Regions from separate parts of the Bacillus sp. FSL H8-0534 genome, predicted to be linked through region 2. Evidence: riboswitches for the same ligand, from Rfam matches in the RefSeq annotation. Region 2 holds a riboswitch; each other region holds the start of a gene.
What was found. Region 2 has a riboswitch for lysine ahead of lysA (diaminopimelate decarboxylase). Riboswitches for the same ligand answer to the same signal wherever they lie in the genome.

Region 1: linked by a shared signal. The riboswitch ahead of MHH71_RS01100 (amino acid permease) and the one ahead of lysA (diaminopimelate decarboxylase) in region 2 are both predicted to bind lysine.
Region 3: linked by a shared signal. The riboswitch ahead of MHH71_RS11655 (amino acid permease) and the one ahead of lysA (diaminopimelate decarboxylase) in region 2 are both predicted to bind lysine.
Region 4: linked by a shared signal. The riboswitch ahead of MHH71_RS06720 (aspartate kinase) and the one ahead of lysA (diaminopimelate decarboxylase) in region 2 are both predicted to bind lysine.

The regions. Positions count from the first base shown of each region.
Region 1 is NZ_JBBOUC010000001.1:184,948-192,491, reverse strand. It holds gene MHH71_RS01115 (aminoglycoside phosphotransferase family protein) at 1-669, opposite strand, end outside; gene MHH71_RS01110 (VOC family protein) at 684-1,487, opposite strand; gene MHH71_RS01105 (sulfite exporter TauE/SafE family protein) at 1,698-2,597, shown strand; lysine riboswitch at 2,956-3,148, shown strand; gene MHH71_RS01100 (amino acid permease) at 3,261-4,724, shown strand; gene MHH71_RS01095 (GNAT family N-acetyltransferase) at 4,865-5,260, shown strand; gene MHH71_RS01090 (iron-sulfur cluster biosynthesis family protein) at 5,472-5,777, shown strand; gene ycaC (isochorismate family cysteine hydrolase YcaC) at 5,926-6,561, opposite strand; gene pssA (CDP-diacylglycerol--serine O-phosphatidyltransferase) at 7,161-7,544, shown strand, end outside.
Region 2 is NZ_JBBOUC010000001.1:1,610,268-1,617,811, reverse strand. It holds gene MHH71_RS08495 (histidinol phosphate phosphatase domain-containing protein) at 1-722, shown strand, start outside; gene MHH71_RS08490 (DUF4025 domain-containing protein) at 792-956, shown strand; gene MHH71_RS08485 (2-hydroxyacid dehydrogenase family protein) at 1,107-2,078, shown strand; gene pssA (CDP-diacylglycerol--serine O-phosphatidyltransferase) at 2,109-2,816, opposite strand; gene MHH71_RS08475 (LTA synthase family protein) at 3,196-5,082, opposite strand; gene MHH71_RS08470 (DUF3888 domain-containing protein) at 5,290-5,682, shown strand; lysine riboswitch at 5,771-5,953, shown strand; gene lysA (diaminopimelate decarboxylase) at 6,285-7,544, shown strand, end outside.
Region 3 is NZ_JBBOUC010000001.1:2,268,273-2,275,816, reverse strand. It holds gene MHH71_RS11670 (glycosyltransferase) at 1-3,343, shown strand, start outside; gene MHH71_RS11660 (ABC transporter permease) at 3,677-4,882, opposite strand; gene MHH71_RS11655 (amino acid permease) at 4,952-6,376, opposite strand; lysine riboswitch at 6,528-6,710, opposite strand; gene MHH71_RS11650 (NADP-dependent glyceraldehyde-3-phosphate dehydrogenase) at 7,098-7,544, opposite strand, start outside.
Region 4 is NZ_JBBOUC010000001.1:1,293,725-1,301,268, forward strand. It holds gene MHH71_RS06695 (hypothetical protein) at 1-148, shown strand, start outside; gene MHH71_RS06700 (MFS transporter) at 192-1,454, opposite strand; gene MHH71_RS06705 (YndJ family protein) at 1,561-3,192, opposite strand; gene MHH71_RS06710 (DUF4166 domain-containing protein) at 3,189-3,809, opposite strand; gene MHH71_RS06715 (DoxX-like family protein) at 3,814-4,722, opposite strand; lysine riboswitch at 4,923-5,109, shown strand; gene MHH71_RS06720 (aspartate kinase) at 5,340-6,569, shown strand; gene MHH71_RS06725 (response regulator transcription factor) at 6,714-7,433, shown strand; gene MHH71_RS06730 (sensor histidine kinase) at 7,430-7,544, shown strand, end outside.

The sequences.
Region 1 (7,544 bases), 1.4 Mb from region 2:
GGCCGTTTTATAAAAATCATGAATGGGATCCCCAAAATCAAACCTCGCAAAATCGATTACTGAACGAAATTCATTATGATGAATCATAATATTTGCTGGGTGAAAATCATCATGCAGAAACACAGTAGGACGATTTCGCAATAAATTCTTATGATTTTCTACAAAGGTTAACACCGATTGCAAGTCAATAAAATCCACCTCGTATTCCACTAATAATTGCAAATATCTCTCGTATTTATTCCATCGAGCTGTTTCCCAAGATTCTTCTACATTCTTTTTCTTCACTGTATGAATTGTCTTTAAGACTTCTCCTGCCCTTTTTCCAGCCAAATATTGCTCTTTCTCAGTCAACTTTCCAAGTATATCTTCACCATCTTCTCCGTTAACCCATTCAAATACTTGTACACATTGATTTAATCTAACAAGCCTTATAAAATGAACTGGTTTTGGTATTGGTATACCTAATGATTCAAAATGACGCGTATATTCATATTCTTCGCGCTTACGTTCACTAGTTGACATATCACACACTTTAATAAAATAGCGTTCATCATTTTCTAATTCAATTTTATATTTTTTATCAAATGAAAAACCTTTTGGAATCAAAGTACATTTTACTATACGAGGACAATCCAATTGTTGTTCTAACTCCCTTAGCACCTCTTCCACATAGACCACTCCAATTAATATATGTATACATTCCCTAAAATTTGTTGTTTTTTCTTCTGTGTATTTGCTCCTTGAAGTTCAGCAGCAAAAGGAAGTTCTCCATATTTTAACAAACATTCTTGCACGAACCCTTCACCAATAGGTTCACAAAACTGCACATTTACATTTTCAAGCAATACACTTTGACAAAGCGCATTCCATTCTTGATGAATTTCAGGTAAAGTCACTTGTACTTCGAGTATCTCTTTCCATCTTTCTACTGTTGCACGTGCATTTTTCACAGCATAATATATTGTCTGAATTTCTTTTACCTCGTTGCTATGCGGGACAATGACGCCCACTTCTTGTAAATCGAATCTCCTACTCTCATCAGATTCTTCCCACTGTATAAAGAAAGGTAATTTCGGTCCACTATCTTCCTGTTCCACAAATAACATTTTCCATTCGATAAGATGACCGTCATTTCTCATTCGTTTTCCTTCAAACGGCCCTTTAACTTGTAACCCTTTTTCCATGAACCTTACCGCAAGTTCTTCAATATGATCTGTACGAAGAGCAATTTGCAGCATTCCTTCTCTATCTCGTAATTTCTCTACAGTTTCCTGAACAAGTGGATTATCCGCTTGTTTCGCTGTATCTTCATGTTGCACTGCTAAAAATTCAATATAAGATAAGTCAAAATAACATAAACTATTCCATGTCCCCCAGTTTGTATGTTCTCCGCCCTGTACCGTATGAAATCCAAGCTCCTCCATTCGCTTTTCTGCTTCCTTTGGTGTGCACCTAACGGTATGAACGAGATGATCAAATGCTAACATAATTTTCCCCTCCCTTTATTTACATCCTTTTATTATATAACTGTTCTGTTATTTCAATCAATTTAAAAAACTTTTAAAACCCAGTTGCTTTATGAGATTAATATGCATTATAATAATAAAAAATTAACGTTAAGCTGATTGGAAAAACCAAAGGCTCTTTTCTCACTCGAGAAAAGAGCCTTTTTGTTTATTATTACAGGGGGATTTTATATGCAAAAATTAATTGTCTTTGCTATTATTGGTTTTTTTGCTCAACTGATTGATGGGGCACTTGGAATGGCTTACGGAGTAACGTCTTCCTCATTATTATTAATGTTTGGCATTGCACCTGCTGTCGCTTCCGCATCCGTTCATTTAGCTGAAGTTGTTACCACTGCAGCTTCTGGCGTATCTCATATTCGATTTGGAAACGTTGATAAATACACTGTTTCCAGACTAACATTACCAGGTGCAATTGGTGCTTTTGTTGGTGCTTGTTTTTTAAGCAATTTACCGGGTGATTTAATTAAACCGTACATTTCTATCTTTTTATTTACTTTAGGTGTCTATATTTTATTACGATTTATTATTCAAAAACAAATTGTCCAATCAAATAAACGTATGTCTGGTAAGCAACTTATACCACTCGGATTGTTTGCGGGATTTGTTGATTCAACTGGTGGAGGTGGCTGGGGACCTATCACTACACCCGTACTTCTCGCACGTGGAAATGAAGCAAGAAAAGTCATTGGTTCCGTTGATACGAGTGAGTTTCCTGTCTCATTAGCTGCAACTATTGGATTTTTCATTTCATTAGGCTGGGAACAAGTAAGCTGGTTTTGGGTATTTGCTCTTATGCTCGGCGGCATTATCGCCGCTCCAATCGCTGCATGGTTAGTACGAATTGTACCTTCACATTTACTTGGGGTACTCGTTGGTGGACTGATTATTTTTACAAATATCCGGACACTGCTTACATCATTTAAAGTGGATCCAACAATTATTAACCTTTCCTATATTGCAGCGGGTCTTGTCGTTATCATTGCACTTTTCATTTCGGTTAGAAATCACTCCCAGCTTACAAAACAAAACGTTGGATATACGACTGGACAAAAACGAGTTTTGCCTTAAAACAGAAATAATTATAAAGTGGTGTGAAATACTACGGTAAGCAAATGATAAGTTTGCTTACCTTTTTTAATCTCTTTAGCACTCTTTATTTTGCTTATAATCAATGTCGAATTTATTTTTCTGAATTTTCTTTTAATTTTAGAGGATTTTCCATATCTTTTTGCGAAACATTTGTATAACAATTTTTTCTTCATTTTTTTACATATCACGTAGGTTCGGGTGGAATTTTGAAACGTTTCCTATACAATAACCGATTTTTTTTGATATTTTCCTACAAAAATCCCTTGCAATATTTTCAGAAACTAATTACAATTGCCATATATTAAAAATCACAGCAATAAATAAATCCTCATCAATCCGATGAGGTAGAGGTTGCGGCTTTTATTAGTAGAACGGATTAGACACAGAGAATGTCAATGACTCCGTTTGAAAGGAAATGCTGCCGAAGTTTGTATTTCTTCTCTGGAAGTACGAGCTGGGGCTGTCTCCAAACAGGAACAGAACTGTCACGTTTACAAAGTACCGTGTAAACGTGGGGTGCTATCTTAACGGAAGGGTATGATGGGGTGGTTATTTGTGAAACGTTCCGCCAAATTCCTTTGGCGGTTTTTTGTATTTTTCTCCCCGTTCCTTCCTAATCTTACAAGAAAAGGAGTGTTGAACATGAATAGCGCAACGAATCAAGCTACCTCTACAAAACAATCTACACAAGGACAAGGTGAATTAAGACGCGGGTTAAAATCTCGTCACCTTACGATGATTTCTCTCGGCGGTACAATCGGTACCGGACTATTTCTTGCAAGTGGTGGTGTCATTCACACAGCAGGGCCTGGCGGAGCTCTCATCGCATATGCGGCAATCGGAATTATGGTTTACTTCTTAATGACAAGTTTAGCTGAATTAGCAGCTTACATGCCTGTCACTGGATCTTTTAGCACATACGCGACAAAATTTGTCGATCCATCACTTGGATTTGCACTCGGCTGGAATTATTGGTATAACTGGGCAATTACCATTGCCGCTGAACTTGCAGCCGTAACATTAATTATGAAGTTTTGGTTCCCAAATACACCTTCCCTTATTTGGAGTGGCCTTTGTTTAGTCATTATGTTTCTTTTAAATTACTTATCTGTTAAAGGGTTTGGTGAAGCGGAATATTGGTTCGCACTTATTAAAGTAGCTACTGTTATTATCTTTTTAATCGTTGGATTTATGATGATTTTTGGTATTATGGGTGGCGAACCTGTTGGATTTAAAAACTTTACTGTTGCAGATGCACCATTTAACGGTGGTATTATGGCAATTATCGGTGTATTTATGGCTGCTGGTTTTTCATTCCAAGGAACTGAATTATTAGGTGTAGCTGCTGGTGAAACTGCCGATCCAGAGCGTAGCATTCCAAAAGCAATTCGCTCAATCTTTTGGCGTATTCTATTATTCTACATCTTTGCAATACTTGTTATCGGTTTATTAATTCCGTATACAACTGAAAGTCTTGCAGCTAGCGATGTAACAGTAAGTCCATTTACACTTGTATTTGAAAAAGCAGGAGTTGCATTTGCCGCTTCTGTTATGAACGCAGTTATTTTAACTGCAGTTTTATCTGCTGGTAACTCAGGTATGTACGCATCAGCTCGTATGCTTTGGGATTTAGCAAGACAAGGAAAAGCACCGAAATTTTTAGGTAAATTAAATAGCCGCGGCGTACCTGTTAACGCGTTAATCGCAACTTCAGTAGTTGGCTGTGCCGCTTTCCTAGCTTCCTTATTCGGCGACGGTGTTGTATATATTTGGTTATTAAATGCATCTGGAATGTCTGGATTTATTGCATGGGTCGGAATTGCTATTAGTCATTATCGTTTCCGAAAAGCATATATTGCACAAGGAAAAGATTTAAATGATTTACCGTATAAAGCAAAATGGTTCCCATTTGGTCCAATCTTCGCATTTGCACTTTGTGTCATTGTCATTTTAGGACAAAATTACGGAGCATTTATAGGCGAGTCTATCGATTGGAATGGTGTACTTGTTTCCTATATCGGCTTACCTCTCTTCCTTGCGATGTGGTTAGGATATAAATTTACAAAGAAAACAAAAGTAATTCCTCTTGATAAATGTGAACTTTAAGTGATAAAAGGCCAGCAAACATCAATCATGTTTGCTGGCCTTTTTTATTGGAATGAATCCTTCACATTCAAAGGATATGTTTTCTTTATGTCGAATGGTTTACTGCATAGAGGAATTATTAAAAAAAGGGTGGGATTAAAATGAACGTCGCGTTAGAAATTGTCTCCACTGAACAACTTAAAATATTAAAGAATTTTTATGCTCTATATTTACATGATTTATCCGAATTCTCCCCTACCCTTCATCCAAATGAAAATGGATTTTTTGAATTTGATGCTTTTGAACTTATTTGTAACCGAGATGAGCTTTCTCCTTATTTCATTACATATGAAGAAAAATATGTCGGGTTTCTTCTATTCGCGAAACCACCATTCACAGCACCTGAAACAGACTGCTGCATTAACGATCTTTTCATATTAAAAGCGTACCGCGGAAAAAGGATAGCAGATCAAGCAATTTTAGAACTTTTAAAACAGCACAAAGGAACCTATTATGTAATGCAATTAAAAAACAATAAAACAGCGGTGAACTTTTAGAAAAAGTTCTACCAAAAGAATGTGATAAAGTATCAAGAAGTTGAGAAAATAAGTGATGATGAGTTATGCTTAACACAAACATTTACGGTTCCATCCTTACTTTTCAAATCGTAATCCCTATACGTTTATCATTCATTGAAACCCTTTACTTCCCTATTTCTAATGTTTTTGCAATAATAGAATAAGAACTATAAACAAAGGTTGGGATTCCATGAACATTCGCGTAACTGATGGGGCAAAAGCCGTATTACATAAATTAAACGCAAATAACAAAAACATCATACGTATTAGAGGTACAATGACAAATTCTTGTAGTATATTTGTTGATGTTGATTTAATTTTCGATGAGTATAATCCAAATGAAATCGCTTATGAAGATGAGCAACTTATTATTCAAACGGATGATTTTACAAAAGACTATATAGGAAATACATTAAAGCTTGATTATAAAATGACAGGTTTTAGTATTACGACTCCTAGCGAAACACTTGTATATGGATTATCAATTAAAAAATGAAGAATGCCCTTGTTTCTTGACTGAAGCAAGGGCATTCTTTATTTTTATCAAGCCTAATAGGGGTCACCATACATCACCATCAAGTTAAGAAATTGGTTGCTCCCCAAAACGAAAAAAATGAAACAGTACAACTATTAATTAAGTCATTTTACTTGCTAAGCTCTCTTTGAGCTCTCATATAGCTTTCCATGATATTTTGATAACTAGGCAGATGTTTAGCAAGTAAAGCTCCAAAACCTTCAACGTCATTTCGCCAGTCACGATGTAATTCTGCTGCAACGCTAAACCAGTTCATTAATTGGACTCCTCCATGAGCCATACGCATAAGGGCAGCATCTGCAACTTGTTTACTAAAAGTCCCTGATGCATCAGTTACAACGAATACCTCATATCCTGCGTTTACAGCAGATAGTGCTGGGAACGCAACACAAACATCAGTAACAACCCCTGCGATAATTAGTTGCTTTTTACCTGTTGCTTCGATGGCTTTAACAAATTCTTCATTGTCCCATGCATTAATTTGTCCAGGCCGAGCTATTTTTGGCGCACCAGGAAAGAGCTCAACCAATTCATGCATTAGTGGGCCGTTCGGTCCGCTTTCAAAGCTTGTTGTTAAAATAACTGGTAAATCAAAAAACTTAGCGGTATTAGCAAGAGCCAAAACATTGTTCTTAAATTCATCAACACCATAATCACGCACTAGGCTGGAAATAAGACCAGTTTGATGATCCACTAGAAGAACAGCGGCATCATTTTTGGAAAGACGAGAATAGAGATCAGACATTTTTATAGTCCTCCTTAAACTAATGTAATAGAAGAAAGTTCATATATCGGTAAATTCTTCTTAAATCTCATTCGCTTGTTACAATCATTTTCCTTTTATTGTTAAGTAATTGATTTATTTCTCAATAAAATGACCATCGATCGTTTAGATAATGAGTTATATCCCTTGGAAAAGGTACCTTGCAGCAGGAGCTACCTTTTCTTTGTTTACACTAAAATAATTTCATGCATCATAATTACAATATAATCAAAATTACTTTTAATAAGGGGATTACTGCATTCTATATTCATAAACTGAGAACCTTACATCAAATTACACTTTTCAAGTTTTCACCTCTCTCCTCTTTCCCCTTTTCTATTTTAGAGCCTGTTTTGATCAATCTTTTTTCAAAAACAGGCTTTTTATATTAGGTAAATCAACAGTAATAGACTTACCCATGATCAAACATTTTTATAAACCAACATAACGTACAGGAAATCGGCCTTTCTCTTGTCGAAATTTACTTAGCGTACAGTGGTCATATATTTTTAAGAATAACGGAAGAATATATAGAAAATGCTACATAAATGTGAAGTTTGATCAACTTAGGGGGGACAACCTTGTTCAATCAGATAGTAAAAGCTGTACCCAATTTATTTACGATCGGAAATTTATTGTGCGGTGTTTTTTCAATTACCATGAATATGAGTGACTATTTGGAAGCAGCCTCCATTTTCATTTTCTTTTCAGCTGTTTTAGATCTTCTTGATGGAAGGATTGCGAGAAAATTAAAAGTGAACAGTGAGTTTGGTGTAGAGTTGGATTCCTTAGCTGATATTGTTAGTTTCGGAGTTGCTCCTGCACTTTTATTTCATTCGATAGCAACACCATCTATTTTAACTTCTTTGGCATTTATCCTTTTCCCAACGATGGGTGCTTTAAGATTAGCAAAATTTAGTGTTAAACCAACCATTGGATATTTTAAGGGATTACCTATTCCAGCT
Region 2 (7,544 bases):
GTGAGTCAAAGCTCGGTCGTCTGCAGAAAGAATGGCTAGATCAAGTGCGAGTAGCATCGATTTCTGATTTTACAAAAGCAATCCAAGAGGCAAAGGAGCGCTGGAGAAAAAGAGGAGTAGTACTGCGTCTAGGGATTGAAGCTGATTATTTTATGGGTGGGGAAGATGAATTACAAAAATTATTGGCATTAGGAGATTGGGATTACGTAATTGGTTCTGTGCATTTTATTGATGGATGGGGATTTGATAACCCAGATACGAAAGAATATTTCGAAAACCATCAGCTAAGTACATTGTATGATGTATTTTTCACAACAGTTGAAAAGGCCGTTCGTTCGAGAGTGTTTGATATTGTAGCGCATCTTGATAATATAAAAGTATTTAATTATCGATTAGATGAAAATGTACAGATTCCACATTACGAAAGAATTGCTAAGGCATTAATAGAAACAAATACAGCAACGGAAGTAAATGCTGGATTATATTATCGTTATCCTGTTCGAGAGATGTGTCCAAGTCCACTTTATTTACAAGTGTTGGCAAAATATAAAGTGCCAATTACTCTTTCATCAGATGCTCATTACCCAAATGATTTAGGAAATTATGTCCAAGAAAATGTGAAAACATTACGTAATCATGGTATTTCTCATGTTGCTACATTTGAAAAACGGGTGAGGAAGATGCAACTGCTTGAAGAAGAATCGGTAATTGTTTCAAAGTAAAACATGATTTCGTGATGAAAACCTTTCTTTTTGCTCAAAATAAGAAAGAATGATAAAGGAGGGTTTTAAATGGTAAAACAAAATAATAAACAGAGTATGAAAGTGACGAATCAAAGTTATACTTCCCAAACGAACGAGGAAGTTGATTCTGTAGTACAAGAACAAATTAGTGATACGGTAGCAGAGGGAACGATTGATGCAAAGCTGGGAAAACAATCTAGTGAAGAACAATAAGTAAAAGGGGAGATATCCATCTCCCCTTTTCTTATGAGAAAAAGTGTCGATTTTCAAAACTGTAATCAAATTTCTTGGCTTTTTTGACATAGATTTCTTACAATAAAATGTAAGGAAGTTCTCATTTTTAAATAGAAGAGGTGCTTAGTAATGGCGAAAATATTAGTAGCAGGAAATATTCCAGAAATCGGATTACAGTTATTACAAAATCATGAAATAGAAATGTATGACAAAGAAGAGTTAATCAGTACCGAAGAATTAGCAAAGCGAGTTAAGGATAAAGATGCACTGTTAAGTTTACTTTCTACAAAGGTAACAAAAGAAGTGATTGATGCAGCATCAAATTTGAAAATTATTGCCAACTATGGTGCAGGTTACGATAATATTGCTTACAAGTATGCAGCAGAAAAAGGAGTTGTAGTTACAAATACACCGAAAGTTTCAACAGAAGCAACAGCAGAGTTAACATTTGCTATTCTTTTAGCGGCTGCAAGACGAATTCCAGAAGGAGATACACTATGTCGTACAGTGGGATTTAATGGCTGGGCACCACTCTTTTTCCTCGGCCGAGAAGTATATGGGAAAACAATTGGAATCATCGGTCTTGGTGAAATTGGAAAAGCAGTTGCGAAACGTGCAAAAGCATTTGGAATGAATGTGATGTATACAGGTCCAAACCGTAAGTATGAGACAGAAAGTGAAATAGAAGCAACATATGTAACATTAGAAGAACTATTACAAACAGCAGACTTTATTACGATTAATTGTGCGTATAATCCAAGTCTTCATCATATGATTAATGAAGAACAATTTAAAATGATGAAGAAAACAGCATATATTATAAATGCAGCACGTGGTCCAATTATGAATGAACTAGCGCTTGCTCATGCGTTAGAGACAAATGAAATTGAAGGGGCAGCTCTTGATGTATTTGAGTTTGAACCGAAAATTACAGAGAGATTAAAGGGACTGAAAAATATTGTCCTTACTCCGCATGTTGGAAACGCAACATTTGAAACTCGTGACGCTATGGCTGAAATGGCAGTGCGTAACATTTTAGCTGTATTAGAAGGAGAAGAACCATTAACACCTGTAAACCAAAAGGAATTTGTTACAAAATAGAAAGAACCCTTCCAACTGGAAGGGTTCTTTCTATTTTTCTTTATTTGCTCGTTTTTTATGAGAAGGTCTTTGCCTAATAAATTGAGATAACATAAACAAAATATAAAGTGGAATAGCAATGAATAGAAATACTGAAATGTTGCCAAAACTTGTTTTATACATTGTATAAATACTGCCAATTAAAAATAGTGTAACAATGATACTGTATCGTGGAATTGGCACATCTTTTAAACTTGGGATGCGAATACGGCTTACCATTAAAAATGCAAACGTTACAAATACTGTAATGAGGACAATTTTTGGAATGGTATGTGAAAACAATGTTAAGAAGGCAACAAGTCCTCCTGCTGCAGTAATAGGAACGCCAGTGAAATATTTCATAGAAGTAGAGGAAGGCGTTACATTGAATCTTGCTAAGCGATATGCTCCGAACAGAGGGAATAGGCCTGCTATGTATAGTCCGATAATTCCGTAATTGGAAAAGGAAGTGTAGTACATTAAAACTGCAGGCGCAGCACCGAATGTTACAACATCTGCGAGTGAATCAAGTTCTTTTCCCATTTGTGAATCAACACGCAATAAACGAGCAACCCGACCATCAAGACTATCTAACATCATCCCGATTAGTACTAAAATAGCAGCTGGTTTATAATACCCTAAAGATGCATAGCCGATTGATAAAAATCCACTGTATAAATTTCCGAGCGTAAATAAGTTTGGAATTGCTGCTCTATACAAAATCTGATCCCTTGCTTTCTGTAATAAATTCTTAATTAGTGTATGAAAGTTTACTTGTTTTATCATAACATAAATTTCTTTCCACGTACGAAAAAATTCCCATTTTGTGAAAGATTTCATCAAGTGAAATCGTATTCAGTGATGTGGTTCATTAAGGCAGGCTTTCATGAGTAGTTTATCCCTTGTCTAACTTTTTTATCATTTTAACCGAGAAGACCCCCTCCTCTAAACGAAGTGAAGGTGGGGGGAGTTCAATTCTACTGAGCTTTGAGTTGGGGAGAGATTTTGTTAGATAAGATCATCATGTTTATGAAAGGGTAAAAATTTAATTAAGAAATAAGCAACCTCAAATTGTTATCATTTAAGGTTGCTTTTAGGGTTATTCAAATTTAGTTATCATTGTTCCCGTTTTGTATTTATTGTTAGGATCAAATCGTAATAAATCGCCATAGATAAGTTTATCAGAATAACTTAATTCTGTTTTTGATTTTTCAATATATGGCTGGCAAATTGCTAAATCAATAGATTCACCTGTGCTTTTTTTATAGCACATATTTTTTGTATAAACATAATCGTTTGTTACGAAACTACCATCACGCATAATCATAAGTGGATGCTCATTTTTTGCAAATAAATCGGTACCAAACTCAATGGATTGGTTTGTTTTGACACCAAGTAAATGGAGCAATGTTGGTTTTATATCGATTTGTCCAGATACTTTAGAAATAACTTTTCCTTCTTGACCAGGTACATGAATAATAAGTGGTACACGTTGCAATTGCATCGAATCAAATGGAGTTATGGATTCTTTACCGAGAAATTGTGCCATAGCAGCATTATGATTTTCAGAAATACCGTAATGATCTCCGTAAATAACAATAACTGAGTTATCGTATAACCCTTCATCTTTTAATCGATTGATAAATAGTTTCAGAGATTCATCTGTATAGCGAACGGTTGGGAAATAACGATTTAGTACACCACTCTCAGAATTATACTCATTAATATATTGATCTTCTGGATTTAAAAGAAATGGGAAATGATTTGTTAATGTAATAAATTTTGTATAAAACGGTTGTGGTAAAGATTTAAGCTTGGAGATCGATTGTTCAAAGAACTCTTTATCTTTTAGTCCCCATCCAACAGACATTTGTTCTGTTCCTGTATAATCATTTAGGTTAAAATAACGATCGTATCCGAGTGCTGGATACATTACATCACGATTCCAGAAAGTTTTATCATTCGAATGGAAGACTGCGGAATAATATCCATATTTTTTTAACTGCTCAGGAGTTGCTGTGTACTCATTGTTTGCATGTGTAAAGAATACAGAGCCACGGTCTAATGGATATAATGAATTTTCTACAATAAATTCGGCATCGGATGTTTTTCCTTGTCCAGTTTGATGATAAAAGTTATCGAAGTAATAACTATCTTTTATAAATTGATTTAAAAATGGAGTAATTTCTTTTCCATTTATTTTTTTGTTGATAACAAAATTTTGTGTAGATTCCATTGAAATTAAAATGACATTTTTTCCTTTTGCAACTCCAAATAAACTTTTATCAGCTTGTTTATTTTTTGAATTCACGTAGTTTTTAATCTCAGAAAAACCGTCTCCACTTGCAAATACACGCTCTGCAGAAGATTTAGACTGAAGTGTAATGTCAAATAGATGATATGTGTATAAACCAAGATTTTTCACAACGGTTTGACGATCAAAAGAGTGTGAAAATAACTGCGGTTTATGAACGACAGAAACAATAACTTGCAATGCTAACAGAGCTGTTATACCACTAAAAAAGCTTTGTTTTTCAGAGCGAGATAGTGGCGTATTATCACAAAATTTCGGGAACTTACGTAAAATAAACATTAGAATAATTGCATCCGCAAATAGAAGTAATGTCTTGTACGTAAATAGTTCTTTAATACTGGTTCCTAAATCAGCCATGTTATTTGTTTGGAATAAAACAGGGAATGTGACAAAGTCATTATAAAAACCGTAGAACATCGCGTTTCCAAATAAAATAAATGACAGCAAAAAGCTGATTCCAATAATAATTCGATTTCGATACTTTGATGCTAATAAAGCTAGACCAAAAAATAAAAGCAATGAAGCAATTGGATTAAACAAAAGCATCATTTCTTCAAAGAAGCTATCAATTTTAATATCGAAGGCTAGCTTGTACACTATATATGTTTTTATCCATAATAAAACGACTGCAACAAGTGCAAATCGTAATTTTGGAAACAAATGTTGTAGCATAACATACTCCTCTCCTACTGTAAGTGACGGTTCTAGTGATTGTAGTTCTAATGATAGAAGTTTCACTTTAAATATACGAACAGTCGTATATCTTTATGTACTATTATACGAAAACAAAGCAGAATTGTGGATAATTTTTATAAGAATTGGTTAGAAAAAGAGAAAACGGAGACAATAACCATATCGCATTTTGATACGGAGGTTATGATGAAAAAGTTATTTTGTTTCATATGTAGTGGTTTTTTATTCTTTTCTACCCCTACAGTTTTTGCTGCACAATATGATGCGCCATTATTAGAAGATGCTCTTTATTCCGTTTTGTTTCCGCAAATAAATGTAGCGATTGAGAAGCATTATGGGAAACAAAAACCGTATGAATGCCCGAAGATTGTTAGTTTGAAAAAAATGTATAGTGGTACATATTTATTTCAAGCGGTAATTGAAGTGACGAAATATGAAGCCATAGGTGGGAAAGTACTTCCGCCATTCGAAAAAATAAGAATTACGTTTAATAATGATGAGGGAGAATGGACTGTGAAAAAAATAGATATAAAGCGCTTACCAGATGATACGAAATTAAATTGTAAAAAAACAATGTGAAAAATTGTTTGACAAATAATTTATTCGTTTGGTATTGTTAATACCAATATAAGATGTTTGAAAATTAAATAGACTTACCTCATCTACTCTCAAAGGTAGAGGCCGCGATAGGAAAGAGTAAGCTATGGGAGATTTAGTGGAATCTGTGATCATAGATTGAAAGGGACTATTGCCGAAATATAAGAGTGACCACGTCATTCATATATTGGGACTGCATTGAATAAATGTAGTACTGTCATAAGATTTTATTTTATGGAGAGCTATTTGGAGATGTTGATGCGGTTTCTTATTTGAGAAGATAACAACTCGTTTATTTTTTCATGATACATTATTCCTAATAAGAAACGCGTGTGAACATTGTTCCGCGCGTTTTTTGTTTACCCCGCTTTAACGGGCAGTAGGATCTCATATCTTAACATTCTGAGAAAACAAAGAAGTTAGGTGGAGGATCAACTGCCCGTAAAAGCCCGATTGGTGAAGGCTAATAATCATTTGGGATGAAACTCCCACTGAATAAAGTTTCACTTTATCTAAAAACGCGCTGCAATGAATAGAAGAAGATTGGGGTTATGAGTTTTAGAGGAAATAAGGGAGGAATTCAAATGTATTTACACGGCACAAGCCGAATCAATGAGCAAGGACACTTAGAAATTGGAGGATGCGATACAACGCAGCTAGCTAAACAGTATGGGACCCCACTTTATGTATACGATGAGGCTTCTATTCGGGAAAAATGCCGCGCGTTTCATCGTGCTTTCCAGGAAAGTGGATTCTCTTACCAAGTAGCGTATGCAAGTAAAGCGTTCTTGTGCATGGAGATGTGCCGAGTAGCTCGTGAAGAAAATATGTCTTTAGATGTTGTTTCTGGGGGCGAATTGTATACTGCTTTGCAAGCTGGTTTTCCTGCATCACGCATTCATTTTCATGGTAATAATAAGACCGAAGAAGAGATTGTCATGGCGCTGCAAGCAGATGTTGGCTGCTTTGTGGTAGATAATTTCTTTGAAATGGAAATATTACATGACTTAGCACAGCAGTATGGAAAAATTGTAAATATATTAATTCGAGTTACACCTGGAGTAGAGGCGCATACACATGAATATATTACAACAGGGCAAGATGATTCGAAATTTGGTTTTGGAGTTTCGGCTGGTCAGGCAATGCAGGCGATTCGAATAGCGCTAGAGAAATCAAATTATAATGTGTTAGGTATTCATTCACATATTGGGTCACAAATTTTTGAAACAGCAGGATTTGTTCGAGCGGTTGAAGTATTGCATAATTTTTTAGAAGAGATAAGGGAGCAGACTGGTTATGTTGTAACGGTGTTAAATGTTGGTGGAGGTTTTGGTATTCGTTATACGGAAGCTGATAGACCACTTACCCTTGAAACATATGTGCATGCTGTAACAGATGCAGTGAGAGAACAATTTACAAGAAATAATTATCCACTTCCTGAAATATGGATTGAACCAGGTCGTAGTATTGTTGGGGATGCAGGAACAACAATTTATACAGTAGGAGCTGTAAAAGATATCCCTGGCATTCGTAAATATGTGTCAGTCGATGGGGGAATGACAGATAATTTAAGACCAGCTTTATATGGAGCTCGTTATGAGGCGATGCTAGCAAATCGAGGGAAAGAAGAGGCTGAAGAAGTTGTTTCAATTGCTGGAAAGTGTTGTGAGAGTGGAGATATGCTTATTTGGGATATAGAACTGCCGCAAGTTGCTACAGCAGATTTGTTAGCGATCTCTTGTACAGGAGCATATGGATATTCTATGGCTAATAATTATAATCGTATTCGCAGACCGGCTGTAGTATTTGCAAAAGGTGGGGCATCACAAATTGTTGTTGAACGT
Region 3 (7,544 bases), 660 kb from region 2:
AATTCAACAAAAGACAGATAACTCAAAACCCGTTTTTTATGATCCTAAAGGAAGAAGAAAAATAGCTTTCAGTTGGTTTCTATGTATCTCAATAGTTAGCGTAAGTATTGTATTTTATTTTTTCTTTCGAAGTATTTTTTCAACACCAGAAATTCCAAATATGAATCCTTCTGTAAAGCAAGATACTAAACTTGTACCTATTAATCAAAAACTCAGCGACCAGCAATTAAAGAAGGAAGAATTCAAATCTCCTAATACCGAAATAAAGAATAATGAAAATTCAGAAAAATTAACAGGCAATGGCGAACAACCTAAAGAAGTTTATGGTTTTTATGTAAACTGGGATGAAAATAGTACTGCTTCTTTAAAAGAAAATATCGATTCATTAACCATGTTAGTACCAGAATGGTATCACTTAAAAGCAGACTTAACAATTAGTAGTGAGATTAAGCCTGACATTGTAAAGTTAGCAAAAAAAAATCATGTGAAAATTATGCCTTTGCTTACTAACTATACGCAAGAAGCTTCTGGTCCTGATAGTAAACTTATTCATAAGTTACTGAATGATTCAGATGATGTACAGACAAAGTTTATTAATGATTTAGTAAAGCGAATTGAAGAGAATCAATTTGCAGGTATTAATATTGACTTTGAGTCAATACCTGAAGGCGATAGAGATAAATTAACAAATTTCATGAAAGAACTTACTACGGTCTTTCACAAACATCATTTGCTCGTAACGCAAGATGTCCCTGCTAATGATAAAGCCTTTGATTATGGTGCATTAGCCAAAGTAATAGATCGTATGATTGTAATGATGTATGATGAGCACTATGGAGCAGGGACACCAGGACCAATTGCTTCAAATAAATGGTTTGAACATACGCTCAATGATCTAAACATTCCCTCTGAGAAACTTATAGTTGCTTTCGGTAACTATGGATATGATTGGGAAGTAAATAGCAAAAAACCTGCGAAGTCTTTAACTTTCTCAGAAGTTATGACAATGGCTCATGATTCAAATATAAAAATTCAATGGGATAAGATCAGTGGAAATCCTTATTTTCGATATAAAAAAGGAGCGAAAGAACATACTGCTTGGTTCTTAGATGGTGTTACTTTTTATAATCAAGCAAAAATCGCAATGAACAACAATGCAAAGGGATTTGCATTATGGAGACTAGGAGCAGAAGATCCTACTGTATGGAAAGCTTTAAAAGATCCTATTGAGGTACAAAATAATCCTGATGCATTACATAAAATCGCTAGTTTAGATGAAGTAAATTATTCTGGGCAAGGCGAAATTTTACAGATTGAGAATGAAAGACAAAATGGATTGAGAGATTTTAAAGTAGGCAAAGAAGGTTATCTTACAGATGAAGTATATCAATCACTACCATCTGCATATCAAGTGAAACGCTATGGAAAACCAAAAGGAAAACAAGTAGTACTAACATTTGATGATGGACCAGATCCTAAATACACACCGGAAATTCTAGATATATTAAAAGAGCATAAAGTAAAAGCAGCCTTTTTTGTACTTGGTGAAAACGCCCAAATAAATCCTAATCTTGTTAAAAGAATATACGATGAAGGCCATGAAATTGGCAATCATACCTTCAAGCATCCGAACGTAGCTGATACGTCTTTACTACGAACAAAAGTAGAACTGAATACAACTCAGCGCCTGATTCAGGAAATAACTGGACACTCTACGGTTTTATTTAGGCCACCATATGAAGCGGATGCTGAGCTGGATTCACCAAATGAAATAGTACCTATTTTGCGTGCACAAAATATGAACTATACAATGGTGGCAGAAAAAGTTGATCCTGAGGACTGGGCGACGCCATCAACAAATGAATTGGTAAAGCGTGCTCTAAATCCTATTTATAAGGGGGAGGGAAATGTTATTCTTCTCCATGATGCAGGAGGAAATCGTACTCATACGGTAGAGGCGCTGCCAATTATTATTAAAGACCTTAAAAAGCATGGATATAGTTTTGTAACAATTTCAGATTTAATGGATAAAGAACGAGATGAAGTTATGCCACCCGTTTCTTCTGAGGGTGAGCAATATTTACTTTACAATAAAGCTGTTTTTTCAGGAGCGGGATATTCTAAACATATATTAACAACTATTTTTTATATTGCTATTGGATTAGGTATTTTCCGATTCCTATTTTTAATTTATTTTGCATTCAAGCAAAAAAGGAAAACAAGATCTCGTTTATTTACTAATTCGTCTTATCAACCTTTCGTTAGTGTTGTGATAGCAGCATATAATGAAGAGAAGGTTATAACCAAGACGATTCGCTCAATTTTGGATAGTGATTATAGAGAGTTTGAAGTTATTGTTGTTGATGACGGATCGAAAGATGGTACGTCAAAAGTAATTCAAGAAGCATTCCATAAACATCCTAAAGTTTGTTTAATTCAGAAAGAAAATGGTGGGAAATCATCCGCAATGAATTTAGGATTTCAAAAATCACGAGGAGAAATTATTGTCACTTTAGATGCGGATACTATTATTGCGCAAGACGCTATTTCTCTAATGATTAGACACTTTGAAGATCATAATGTAGCAGCAGTTTCAGGCAATGTCAAAGTGGGAAATAGACGGAATTTGTTAACTACTTGGCAACATGTTGAATACATTACAGGATTTAATTTAGAACGCAGAGCTTTTGATGAGTTGAATTGTATCACGGTAGTTCCTGGAGCTATTGGAGCATGGCGTAAAAAGAATGTAGTTGAATCTGGATATTTAAGCGAAGATACACTTGCAGAAGATACGGATCTTACTATAACATTTTTACGTCAAGGGCATCGAATTGTATATGAAGAAAAAGCATATGCTTATACGGAGTCGCCTGAAGATGTGAAAAGTCTCATTAAACAGCGATATCGTTGGTCGTATGGTACACTCCAATGTCTTTGGAAGCATCGAAAGGCATTGTTTAATCCAAAGCATAAAACATTAGGGTTTGTTGCATTACCTAATATGTGGTTGTTCCAATATGTCCTGCAGTTCATTGCTCCTTTAGCAGATATATTAATGATTATAGGGCTATTTGGTAGCAATCCGCTAAAAGTTTTGGGATTTTATCTTGTATTCTTTCTAATGGATCTTCTCGCTTCTCTTTTTGCATTTAAATTAGAGAAAGAGAATCCTAAACCATTAGCATGGTTAATTTTACAACGCTTTATTTATCGTCAATTTATGACTTATGTTGTAATTAAATCTGTATTTTCATCTATTCGTGGGGTTGCGGTAGGATGGAATAAATTGAAGAGAATGGGAAGTGTTAAGCACTCCTCTGAACATAATGAGGCATCATAAGAGAGCAGATAATCTGCTCTCTTTTTTTACTAGTAGCTTCTTATTTTGAATAACAATAGTTATGAATGATGTGGAACGAAAAATGCAAGTGGTAGAAAAAGAGAGAAAGGGAAAATATGCTTTCTTGAATGATCCTAAGGTAATATGCCATTTTGTACACTTACAAAAAGATATAGATAAGAAGAAAAAATAGAAAAGAGGATACAGATGAATTCTTTAATTTACTCATTTTATTTTCCCTAATCTATTTGATTGTTGAGAATATAAAAACAGAAAGTGTAGCTTCTTTAGCTAAACTTTCTGTTTTTTCTTTTAGAATACACAATCATTCATTTAAATTCCCGAAGAAGAAATTCGTTTTTTTGTTTTTGGTAAGATAATAAATTTGATGAAAAATATGCTGACTATAACAGTTGAAAGAACAGGCAAAAAATCCTGTAGTGCAGCAAATAAAATAATGGAAAATAACGCTAGCTGAACGATTGCTAATGAAAATACAAGAATGAGAAATTGATTTATTCGTGTGTCGTGTGAGATAGGATATAATGCTACAATATTATTTCCCGAAAAATATTTCCATAAAGTACGAAGCTGCATAGAGGTCATATATAAGAGACAACAAGTAATAGCGCCTTTTGCAAATACATTCGGTACGAAATATAAAATAAAAGAACCGATAATAGTTAAACGAATATATATACCAAAATAATCATTCGCACGTAAGAATGATAAAGTGTTCAAATATAAAAAAGTAGATTGTTTTTTATGTAATATAGGTTCTAGCCAACTTGTTAGCCATTTTCTTTGTTTTACTTGTTTTTTTAGCTGTGGAACTTCTGTGAAAAAGTTTGCAAATTGGTAAAAGTGCATGTCCATTTTTTCTTCTTGCTCAATTATATATTCCCATCCAATTTGTTTTGTTGGTTGTTTTGTTGTATAAACAAGTAGGAAGACAAGAAGTAATAGCATTGCACCTAATAGAACAACTGATACGGACTGAAAGAGCATATAAAGAATAAGTGCATTACAAGTGAAGCGAATAATAAACCAGATTTGGCTGTTATATTGATCACGCCATATCCAATTGATATATAGGTTCCAACCTTTTATTAACATTAAAATGAAAAAGATCGTACATAAGAATGGAACGGTTGTCTGTAATGTTTGCATTGCTAGCGGTGTAATGATTAGAAACGTAAATAGCAATGGAAAAAGTTGAATGACATAATTGTATAGAAGAGACTGTTTGAAATAAGATGTTAATTTCTCTTCGAGTGCCAGTAAATAGACAGCGTCAGGCTTCTGGATAAAAGTACGAATCGGGCATCTCGTTATCATGATGGTAAGCAGAGATATAATGATGATTAATGAAATGCCTTTAGAAGGAGATGTTTTAAGAAACTTGGCGTAATAATACGCACCAACGCATGAGACGAAGATGAAACTGTATAGTAGACCGCTAATCATGCGTGCAAAGTACATGATGACGTTTTGAATATGCTTTTGGAAACGAGTGCTCCATAGTGTTTCGATTGACATGTTTTTTCACCTCTGTCTTCTATTATATAGGTTTCTTTCTTATACAAAAATAAAAACGAGCAAATTGCTTTAAGCAATTTGCTCGTTTTTATTTTCTTCATTTTTTTTCTTATCGCGATTCATTAATGGATAAAATGCAAAGCCAATTACAAATAAGCCGATTCCAAGAAGGAATGTTTTTATATCTGAGGAGCCAGTTTTAATGACCCACAGTGCATAGCAAAGTGCAATGACTGCGATAATACCATCCATAATCCTTGAACCGGGTTCGTTTTTATACGTTTCACCAGTTGCAACGAGTTTTAATTGGAAGATTGGTGAAACGAGATAAGGGATTAAGTAAGCTAAGGTTGAGACAGTAATAACGAATGTATAGGCCTCAGCAATGGTCCCTGATAACGTTGAGAAAAGGAAGACTTGCGACATAATATTTGTCAGTCTTAGTGAATAAATTGGACTTCCTTTTTTGTTTGTTTTTGCAAAGAAGGAAGGGAAGAATCCTTCTTTCGCCGCTTGATAAGGTACTTCTGAGCTTAATAAAATCCAGCCTAAGATAGAGCCGAATAGGGAAGTAAGAGCAAGTAGTGCCATCAATTTCCCACCGCCGTGGCCCATTGCAGCATTTAATGCATCGGCTAATGGACGTTCAGAAGTTTGAAGTTTATCAATGTGCAGAACACCCATTGTTAAAATGGTAATTCCTAAATAAATGGCAACTGTTAGTAATAAGCCAGCTACAGTTGCATGCTTTACTGTTTTTGGCGATTTCGCACGGTTTGATAAAAGAACAGCTGATTCAATACCGATAAATGCCCAAAGTGTTGTAAGAGCGGCTAAATTCACTTGTGAAAGTAGTCCATGTGACACGCCTTCTTTATCAATCACTGGTGTGTACCATTGTCCAAATTTAGAAGCTTGAAATGCAAACAAAGTAACAACGATAAATAGAAGGAATCCAGTTACCTTTGTTGTTGTTGCTAGGAAGTTTAATTTCCCGGCTCCGTTTACACCGTTTGTTAAAATCATATGTGTTCCCCATAGTAAGCATGAACAGATGCAAAATGTAATCAGTTTTCCAACTTCCACATCGAAAGAGCCGATTGAAAATAAGATACGTGTATCTTTCATAATCGGGAAGAAGAGTGATAAATAACCTGCAAAAGATGTAATAATAGCAACATTACTTGCCCAGTTTGCGACCCAGTAGCCCCAAACTATGCTGAAACCAGCCATTTTTTTCTTTTTTGGTGATGAGAATAAAGCATATGCATGACTTTGTGGTCCTGTTGTTAAGTCAGGACGACGAATTGCCAAATTACCGAAAACAAGAGCTAGCATTAAAACACCAAACCCTGTTGTTAACCAAGCTAATGTAACACCGAGTGGGCTTGCTGTTTGTGCTAATGTACTAGGCACCATGAAAATACCAGCGCCAACCATATTGCCGACAACAAATGCTGTCAGTACCCAAAAACCCCATTTTTTTTGTTGCATAAAAAATACCTCCAAAGTTAGTATAACCAAGTCAAGCGAGGAGATATGTATGTCTTCCAAAAAGGAAAGAAAGGTAAGCTTCATACAAAACAAAAAAAGCACGTGTAATTGTCGCTACGTGCTTTCTATCTTATAGGAAACCCACGACATACCTCTCGATAGCTCTCCACAAACAAGTTGTTTGTGACAGTTCTGCACTTATTAAATAGCAGACCCAGCAAGAATGCACAGTGGGCATTTCTTACTTCGGCAACCATTCCTTTCCCATTCATTCATCGATGCCACTACATCTCCTGAAATGATACTCTTAATGACTGCAACCTCTACCTCACCGAGATACGAATGAGGATTTATGTATTAAATTAACATAATCAAGGGTAACAAATGAATTTTTATACGTCAATGGATATAGCAATAATCAGACTATAGTGAACAATTTGTCATTAAAAGAAGAGGGATTTTTTTAGAAATAGGCTCTGTTAATCTGTGTGTTAACCTAATGAAGCAAATATTTTTGATATTTTGTCTCACTTGAGTCTAGAAAAACAACATAGTTATTCTGTAACTTTACTTGAGAATGTGATGGATTGGTTAATGAGAGAAGAGAAAGCGGGCTCATTGTAGCTCTTTTTTCTGTGCTGAAATATTACCATATAACAGAGCCTAGGAATAAAAAAAGAAGCTAAGTCTACAACCGTAGATTAGCTTCTAACACGAAATATTATACTAAGTTTAATACAGTTACTTTTTCACGTGTCATAGACTCAAGGCTCTTACGAATACCTTGTGCTCCCATACCAGAACCCTTCACACCGATGAATGGGAAGTGGTCAGGACCACGCTCTGTACGTCCGTTAATTTGAACGGAACCAGTATCGATTTTGTTTGCAATTGCAAATGCTTTATTAATGTCTTTTGTGAAGACACTTGCTTGTAAGCCGAAATCTGATTTGTTCGCAATTTCAATTGCTTGTTCATCAGAAGAAACACGGATGATTGGAAGGATTGGGCCGAATGGCTCTTCCCAAGCAACTTTCATATCTTCTGTTACATTGTCAATTAATGTTGGGTAGATTAAGTTGCGCTCGCGTTTGTTACCAATTACGATTGTAGCGCCTTTTTCTACTGCATCGTCAACTAATCCTTGAACGAAATCAGCAGATTTATC
Region 4 (7,544 bases), 320 kb from region 2:
TTTTACAAAAATGAAATTCCCATTATATGAAGACGCCAATTCATTTGATATTGTTATTAGCTGGGAAGAGAAAGATTTTAGTTATAATGGTCACCCCGAAAAAGCAGAAAAACAATTTACGCAAACATTTGTATTTCAGGAACAGTGAGCTCTACCGTTTAACAGGGCTTACTGTTTTTTGTTAACCTATATTAATCAAACTTGCGAATGCTCGGAACAAGTAGCGCGATTGCTACTACGACAATTGCTGCAATAGCTAGAATGATAATTGTCACAGTACCACCAATTATATTCGCCAACCAACCGACAACTAAATACCCTAACGGCAATAATGCAAACGATCCTAACATATCAAGACTTGCTACCCTTCCGAACGCTTCTTCTGGCACGAGTTCTTGCAAGCTCGTTTCCCATATTAGGCCAAAAATCATAATTCCAAACCCCTCTAATGCCATTAACCCTATTAATCCTGGTGCCCAAGAAACAAAAGGCATTAGTAAAAGTGACATCCCACTAATGAGAACACCTCCATAGGCAAGCAATCCTCGTTTATGCCACCTCTGTCTCCCGCCAAAAATAAGAGCTGCCACAACAGCCCCAGCTCCAGAACACGCCATTCCAAGTCCATAAACAAACGGTTCAAACTGATGATGTATATTAAATAGCCAAGGGATTAATACAACGATAATTCCTGCGTAACAAATATTAATAAATGAAAATGCTAAAATTGTAATCCAAAGCCACGGATGGCTTTTTAAAACAACAATACCTTCTGTAAAATCTTTTTTGAGATTCATTTTTTGATTTGTTTGTTCCTGTACTTTTTTAGCTGTTACATCTTTTAAAAACAATAAACAAATAAAAGATAACAAATAAGTCAATGCATCTAACCCAAACCCGATTCCAGCCGATGCAACTGAAACAATAAGCCCGCCAAGCGCTGGGCCTATTAAACGAACGCCTTGATTACTCATTTGCGTTAATGCGTTAGCTGCATTCCGAATTTCTGGCACGAAAACCCTTGCTCGCACCGCTGCATATGCCGGTTGAAACAGGCCTTCCATTAGTCCATATACTGCTACTAATACATATAGAATATTGATTGTTAAAGTGTCTGTAAAAATAAGTGTCGCAAGTGTTATCATCACTATGCATCGAACAATATCAGTAAATAACATTAATTTAACTCGATTCATGCGATCAACGATTAACCCAGAAAACGGTAAAACAAGAATATTCGGAAGCATATACATAGCCATCGTCATCCCCATAACCACCGTTGAACCTGTTAATGTATATACTACTACTGGAAGAATTACCATTGTAACCGAGCTTCCAAGTACAGAAAGCAGCTGACCAATCCATAAGAAAGTAAACTGCCGTGATTTTGTAACAGGTAACAATAAATTACTTACATAACTCCCCTTATTTTTTGTCTGTATTTCTCCTTGCATATGTATCCCCTTCCTCTAAATATCTTCCTTCTTTTTCCTTTTATTATAACATTTATTTTTTCTTTCTTTTCTAATAATTTAGTTTTTAGATATATCAAAAAAAATTTCAACGACATCTCCCTTCCGTTCTCTCAATCTCATAATCAATCTCTAAAAACCTCACACCAAACACCCACATTTGATGGTGCGCTGTCAAAATCTGATCAGTTTTTTCTTTTATCGTAAAAGTCTCAGCTAACGGTAATCGAATCGTAAAGAAAGGGGTATGTAAATAAATCCCTTCGTCTCCTTTTGTACTCTCTCTTAACTGACTAGTAATGATAAGATCTTTGTTATCATTACGTAATTTTAAAATACCCGTCATATTAGAAAATGGTAGCGGCAAAGCAATATTCATATATGTATCTCCTCTATATGTATGCTGTGAATAAAGAGCTACAAAGATCGTTTCATCCTGCTCATTTTTTCGAATCCATGCCCTCACATCTTCTCTACCATCTCGTTCACCTTTTACCGCAATGATATTACCATACATAGCTTCCCATCTATTTCCCATTCCTAAATGAATTTGCTGTATATGTCTACTTATTTTTTCATAGAGAAAGGCAAAGGGCCGAAACCAACGAGACCACTTAATGTTTGCTTTTAATTGATAATTTTTCGTATGCTCATAAAAATCAATGATAAGTGGAGATACTTTTCTTTCATCAAACCCCATACTATGAAAATCACTCATTTGCTCTACAAGACCTGTATACTCTTTCTTCTTTATGAAATCCTGTTGCAAGAAAAGCGTTTCCCCCACTTTCATCTTCCCTTTGATACGACTCATCGGTTTTCCATAATGAATGTAAGCTGGCACATTCTTTTCAATCATCCAGCCAATAAAAGCAGGCAATGTTACACCAATTCCATTCACAACACCATGAATCCAAACCATTTGCGTAATTGTGATCGTCATAACTTGCTTAAAGTTCCCATATGAGTATACTAACGAAAATAAAATCGTTATCATAAGTGTACTCGATGAAATGATAAGAAGGATTTTTGCAATTATCGAAGTGAATTTTGTTTTCCATACATAAACACCATAAGCATAAAGTGAGATGAGATAAATTAATACCGCGAAGAACTCGAATGTTCTTGAATAAGTAATACCAATCGCTACTGTCATCGGTGAAATAACAATAATAACCGTGATAAATTTATATAGTTTACTTTTCTTTTGTTGCTTTCTCCCAAGTAAACCTACAGATAAGGGTAGTAAAAAGGCTGAATAATGAAAGTGAGCTGCTGTAAGCAAAACAATATCTGAACTAAACTGCATAATGGATATATTTGCTACAGAGGCAAAGAACCAAAAACCACCTAAAAACAAATAAATAAATCCGCTATCAATTGCCATCTCTTCTAACGGCTTCCATCCTCTTTCTAGTAACCTACTTACGCCGAATAATGCAATAATGCCTGTATATATAAACCAAATCACTGCAAATAAAAAATAATCTGTTATGAAGGCAAGCATCGCACTGATTGCAGCAACCGGATAAAGTAACAATACAAGTTTATAAAATAAAACCTGTGATCCATCTCTTTTTTCCTTATCAACAATGCATAATGACATTGGTATAAATAAAAAAACAGATAACACTATGATACATTCAACGGGATTTAATTTCGGCCATTCCAATATAATAAAAACCATATAACAAATAAGGCCAAGAATTATATTTTTCATCTAGTCTGATCCCTTTCTACAAACGTTCCCTTATATGAGAAAAGCGGGCCAAATAATGGATTTCGCACTTGAACATGAATTTTGTAACAGTTTAATACATCATCATAGCTCTCTATAACTTTCGCCTCTCCATATAAAAATTTGGGTAGTGGTATTTTCTTCCCAAGTATGTAAAACCATTGTTTTTTTGATGAGATATGCATTGCTCCTTCTTCATCAACATAAAAGGCAAGTGTTGATACGAGCAAATACGGTTCACCAAAGTAATCAATAATTTCATTCTGTTTTGTATTCAGGTACATAACGGCATTGAAATAACGTTTTTTGTTATCAAATCGAAACATCCGATTCCACCTTACAAAAACATTTCCTTTCGCATCCTCTTCAGCAATATTATGTATTGTAAACGGTACTTCTTTTCCTCTTTCTGAAAAGAACATGCGAAACTTAGATGCAACTCTTAAAAGCATTTTGACAAGAAACGATCCTTCATCAATTTCATCCATTTTCCCTTCACCTATAAAACTATTGTTTTCCGTAATTGCATAACGTTTTTGTAATTTCGGGTGTAGCTGCTGATAAGATTCTCCTAATAATACTTCATAGATGCTAGCCACGCATTTACCCCCTTCTTTTTCTCTTACAATTTTTCGCTCTTGGTAAATCACTACTGTTCATATACCCAATAATTGATAATCCAATTAATATAAAATTTAAGGCAATGGGGTTAAATGGTTGGATAAAACTCAAAATATTTGTGAATCCTGCTACTATGGTTAGACCAATTAAAATAATAATGTGCAGCAGCAATAACTTCTGTTTTTGAAACGGCAACAACCATATGATCCCGAATCCTATTTCTAAAAAACCAATTATTTTAAGCGAAAGAATGCTATTTTCGTTTGAACCAATAAGTACAGAAAGCATCTGTACCTCTTCTGGGTGATTAAATAATACTTTTGGCATAAGCCCTTGATACATCCATACAAAAGAAAGTAAAAAACAAATAAGCCAATACGTAATCGATTTTCTTATTAACAAGCGAGGATGCAACCCTTTTTCTAACCATAATTTTAAAGCATCAAAGCTCCATGCTGTCGCCCATCCTAATAGCGGCCGAAATACATATGAATCTATAATCCTCCCTACACCACCAAATCTCGTCTCATAATCATACTGCGTTTCAAAGCAAATCATTTCTCCATTCGGTGTATATTTCCAATAGCCTCTTCCTATTTGTATCAATGAAAGTCTATTGTCTGTCCAAAATTTTAGCGAAGATATTCTTTCTCCTGTTTCCTTTTGGAATTCCCCTACCGATTCCCCTTCACCAACTATTTCAAGCCCAAAACCGATTTTTGTTTTGTATAAAAAACGTTGTGGTTCATCATCTTGTTTCTCTAAATATGATATTTCAGTAAAGCGAGCATCCCACTCTGTATGTAACATCGGATCTTGCGTATACTTCCATAATTCATCCATTGATGTTACCATTTCTGTTTGAACATAAATCGGTTTCTGCCTCTTCATCCTCTCTCCCTCCACTCCCTCTATATCACTAATGTATACGTAAAATTCGATTCTATCTATATTTTTCAAATAATTCTTTCATTACACAAAGAGACTTAATTTTCAAAATATTAACAAAGCACTTGATTTCCTAAAATATTTTAATTATTATAAAACAAATGTTACCAAACAACTTTATAAACCAAACACTCTCGCCCAAAACGTGAGATAGAGGTTGCAACGCTTATAAGTATTCTAAAGGAGACACAGAGATGTCGATGAATTTAGAAAAAAGGAAGTGTTGCCGAAATTAATAAATTTCTCTGCATTTATTAATTGGGGCTGTTTTCGAATAGAAACAGAACTGTCATATGTACAGACGTGTATATATGAAGAGCTATCTACAAAAAAGAGGTATCATGCTTTATATGATATTCTTTTTTGGCGGTTTTTTTATTAGCTCCTTTTTCTGTTTCCCTTTTCCTGTAACAGCACCATCCTCCCCTATTTGAGATGGTGTTTTTTTGTTTTTCTTTCCGGTAACTACAGGAATATTTAGGGACTTATACATCTCTCTTATATGTTTTTTACACCTTTCCTGATTAATTAATAAAAATGGATGAAAGAAGGAATTTGTAATGGAAACGATTGTTCAAAAATTCGGTGGTACTTCTGTCGGAAGTATTCAGCGCATTCAACATGTAGCAAATTTAATTATTGAAGAATATGAACGAGGGAACGGTGTTGTTACAGTTGTATCTGCAATGGGAAAAAGCACAGATGAGCTTGTCGCACTTGCTACTGCTATTACCGAAAATCCGAGTAAACGTGAAATGGACATGCTTTTAACAACTGGCGAACAAGTTACCATTTCTTTATTAACAATGGCGCTGCAAGCAAAAGGATACGACGCTATTTCACTAACTGGGTGGCAAGCTGGTATTACGACTGAATCTGTACATGGAAGTGCAAGAATCTCTGATATTAATACTGAACGTATTCAATCCCTTTTACAAGAAGGAACAATTGTAATCGTTGCTGGCTTCCAAGGACTAAGTAAAGAGAACGAAATTACCACACTAGGCCGCGGTGGTTCTGATACAACTGCTGTTGCATTAGCAGCTGCGCTGAAAGCGAAAAAATGTGATATTTACACAGACGTAACAGGTGTATACACGACTGATCCACGCGTTGTAAAAGACGCATATAAATTAGATGAAATTTCTTATGATGAAATGTTAGAGCTCGCAAATCTTGGTGCTGGTGTACTGCATCCACGTGCTGTTGAATTCGCGAAAAATCATAACGTAGTTTTAGAAGTTCGTTCAAGTATGGAACAAGAAAACGGAACAATTGTAAGGGGAGAATGTAACATGGAACAACAATCAATCGTAAAAGGTATTGCATTTGAAGATAATATTACACGCGTAACAATTAAAGGATTAGAACAAGGAGCACTTTCAACTGTTTTCTCTACGTTGGCTACCGCTCACATTAATGTTGATATTATTATTCAAAGTATTACAAATGAAGGTACTGTACATCTATCCTTCTCTATTCATTCGGGTGACTTAAGAGAAACATTAGAAGTATTAGAACAAAATCAAGAAGCACTTCACTATAGATCTGTAGAATATGAAAATCATCTAGCAAAAGTATCAATTGTTGGATCCGGCATGGTATCCAATCCAGGTGTTGCCGCTGACATGTTCTCTACATTAAAAGACGAAAATATTCATATTAAAATGGTAAGTACATCTGAAATTAAAGTATCTGTTGTCATTGATCGCCTACATTTAGTAGATGGTGTAGAAGCTCTTCATCAATCTTTTATGGCAAAAATTGAACCGATGGTACAAATGAATTAATTTCATTTTCAAAAATAACAACAAGGAATATTTCTTTGTTGTTATTTTTTTATCTAGCAAAATAGTATTATGTTACACTATTACATGTGAAATATTTTCCAAATCATTTTAATGAGACAAAAAACATGTAAAGGCGGATACATAATGAGAACAGAAAATATTCTTTTAGTAGATGACGAGCAAGGTATACTAGATATGTTGGTACTAACCTTAAAGAAAGAAAATTTTATTCATGTAACAACCGCTCTAAACGGAAGTGAGACGTTAAACTTAGTTAAAAATCATCCATTCGATATTATCTTACTCGATGTTATGCTACCAGATATAGACGGCTTCGAATTATGTAGACAAATACGAAACTATACAAATACCCCTATTCTATTTGTGACAGCGCGCTCTAGTGACTTAGATAAATTAACAGGCCTCGGAATTGGTGGGGATGATTACATAACAAAACCATTTAATCCTTTAGAAGTAGCTGCTCGAATTAACGTACAATTACGCGGACAAAGTATGCTGCTAAATAACCGCCAAGCAGAACATTCAAACTTACATTTTGAATCCTTTTCTCTATATCCAAGCGAGGGACTGATAACAGTAAACGGAAAATCTGTACATTGCACTGCTAAAGAACTAGAATTACTTACTTTCTTATGCACACATCCAAATCGGATTTTTACAGCTGAGCAATTATATGAACAAGTGTGGGGACTTACTTCTATGGGTGATGATAAAACAGTAGTCATGCATATTTCTAAATTACGTAAAAAAATAGAAGAAGATCCTAAATCCCCTACATACATTGTTAATTTGAGAGGAATTGGCTATAAATTTATCCCGCATACTAAGGAGCAACAAAAATGAAAATTGGTTTCCGACTAGGCTTTCATTTTATTCGTAGTTTATTTATCGGTACTTTTTTTATGGGGATTTTCATGGCCATCTTCATGGAAGGCATACTACCTCTTATCGGAA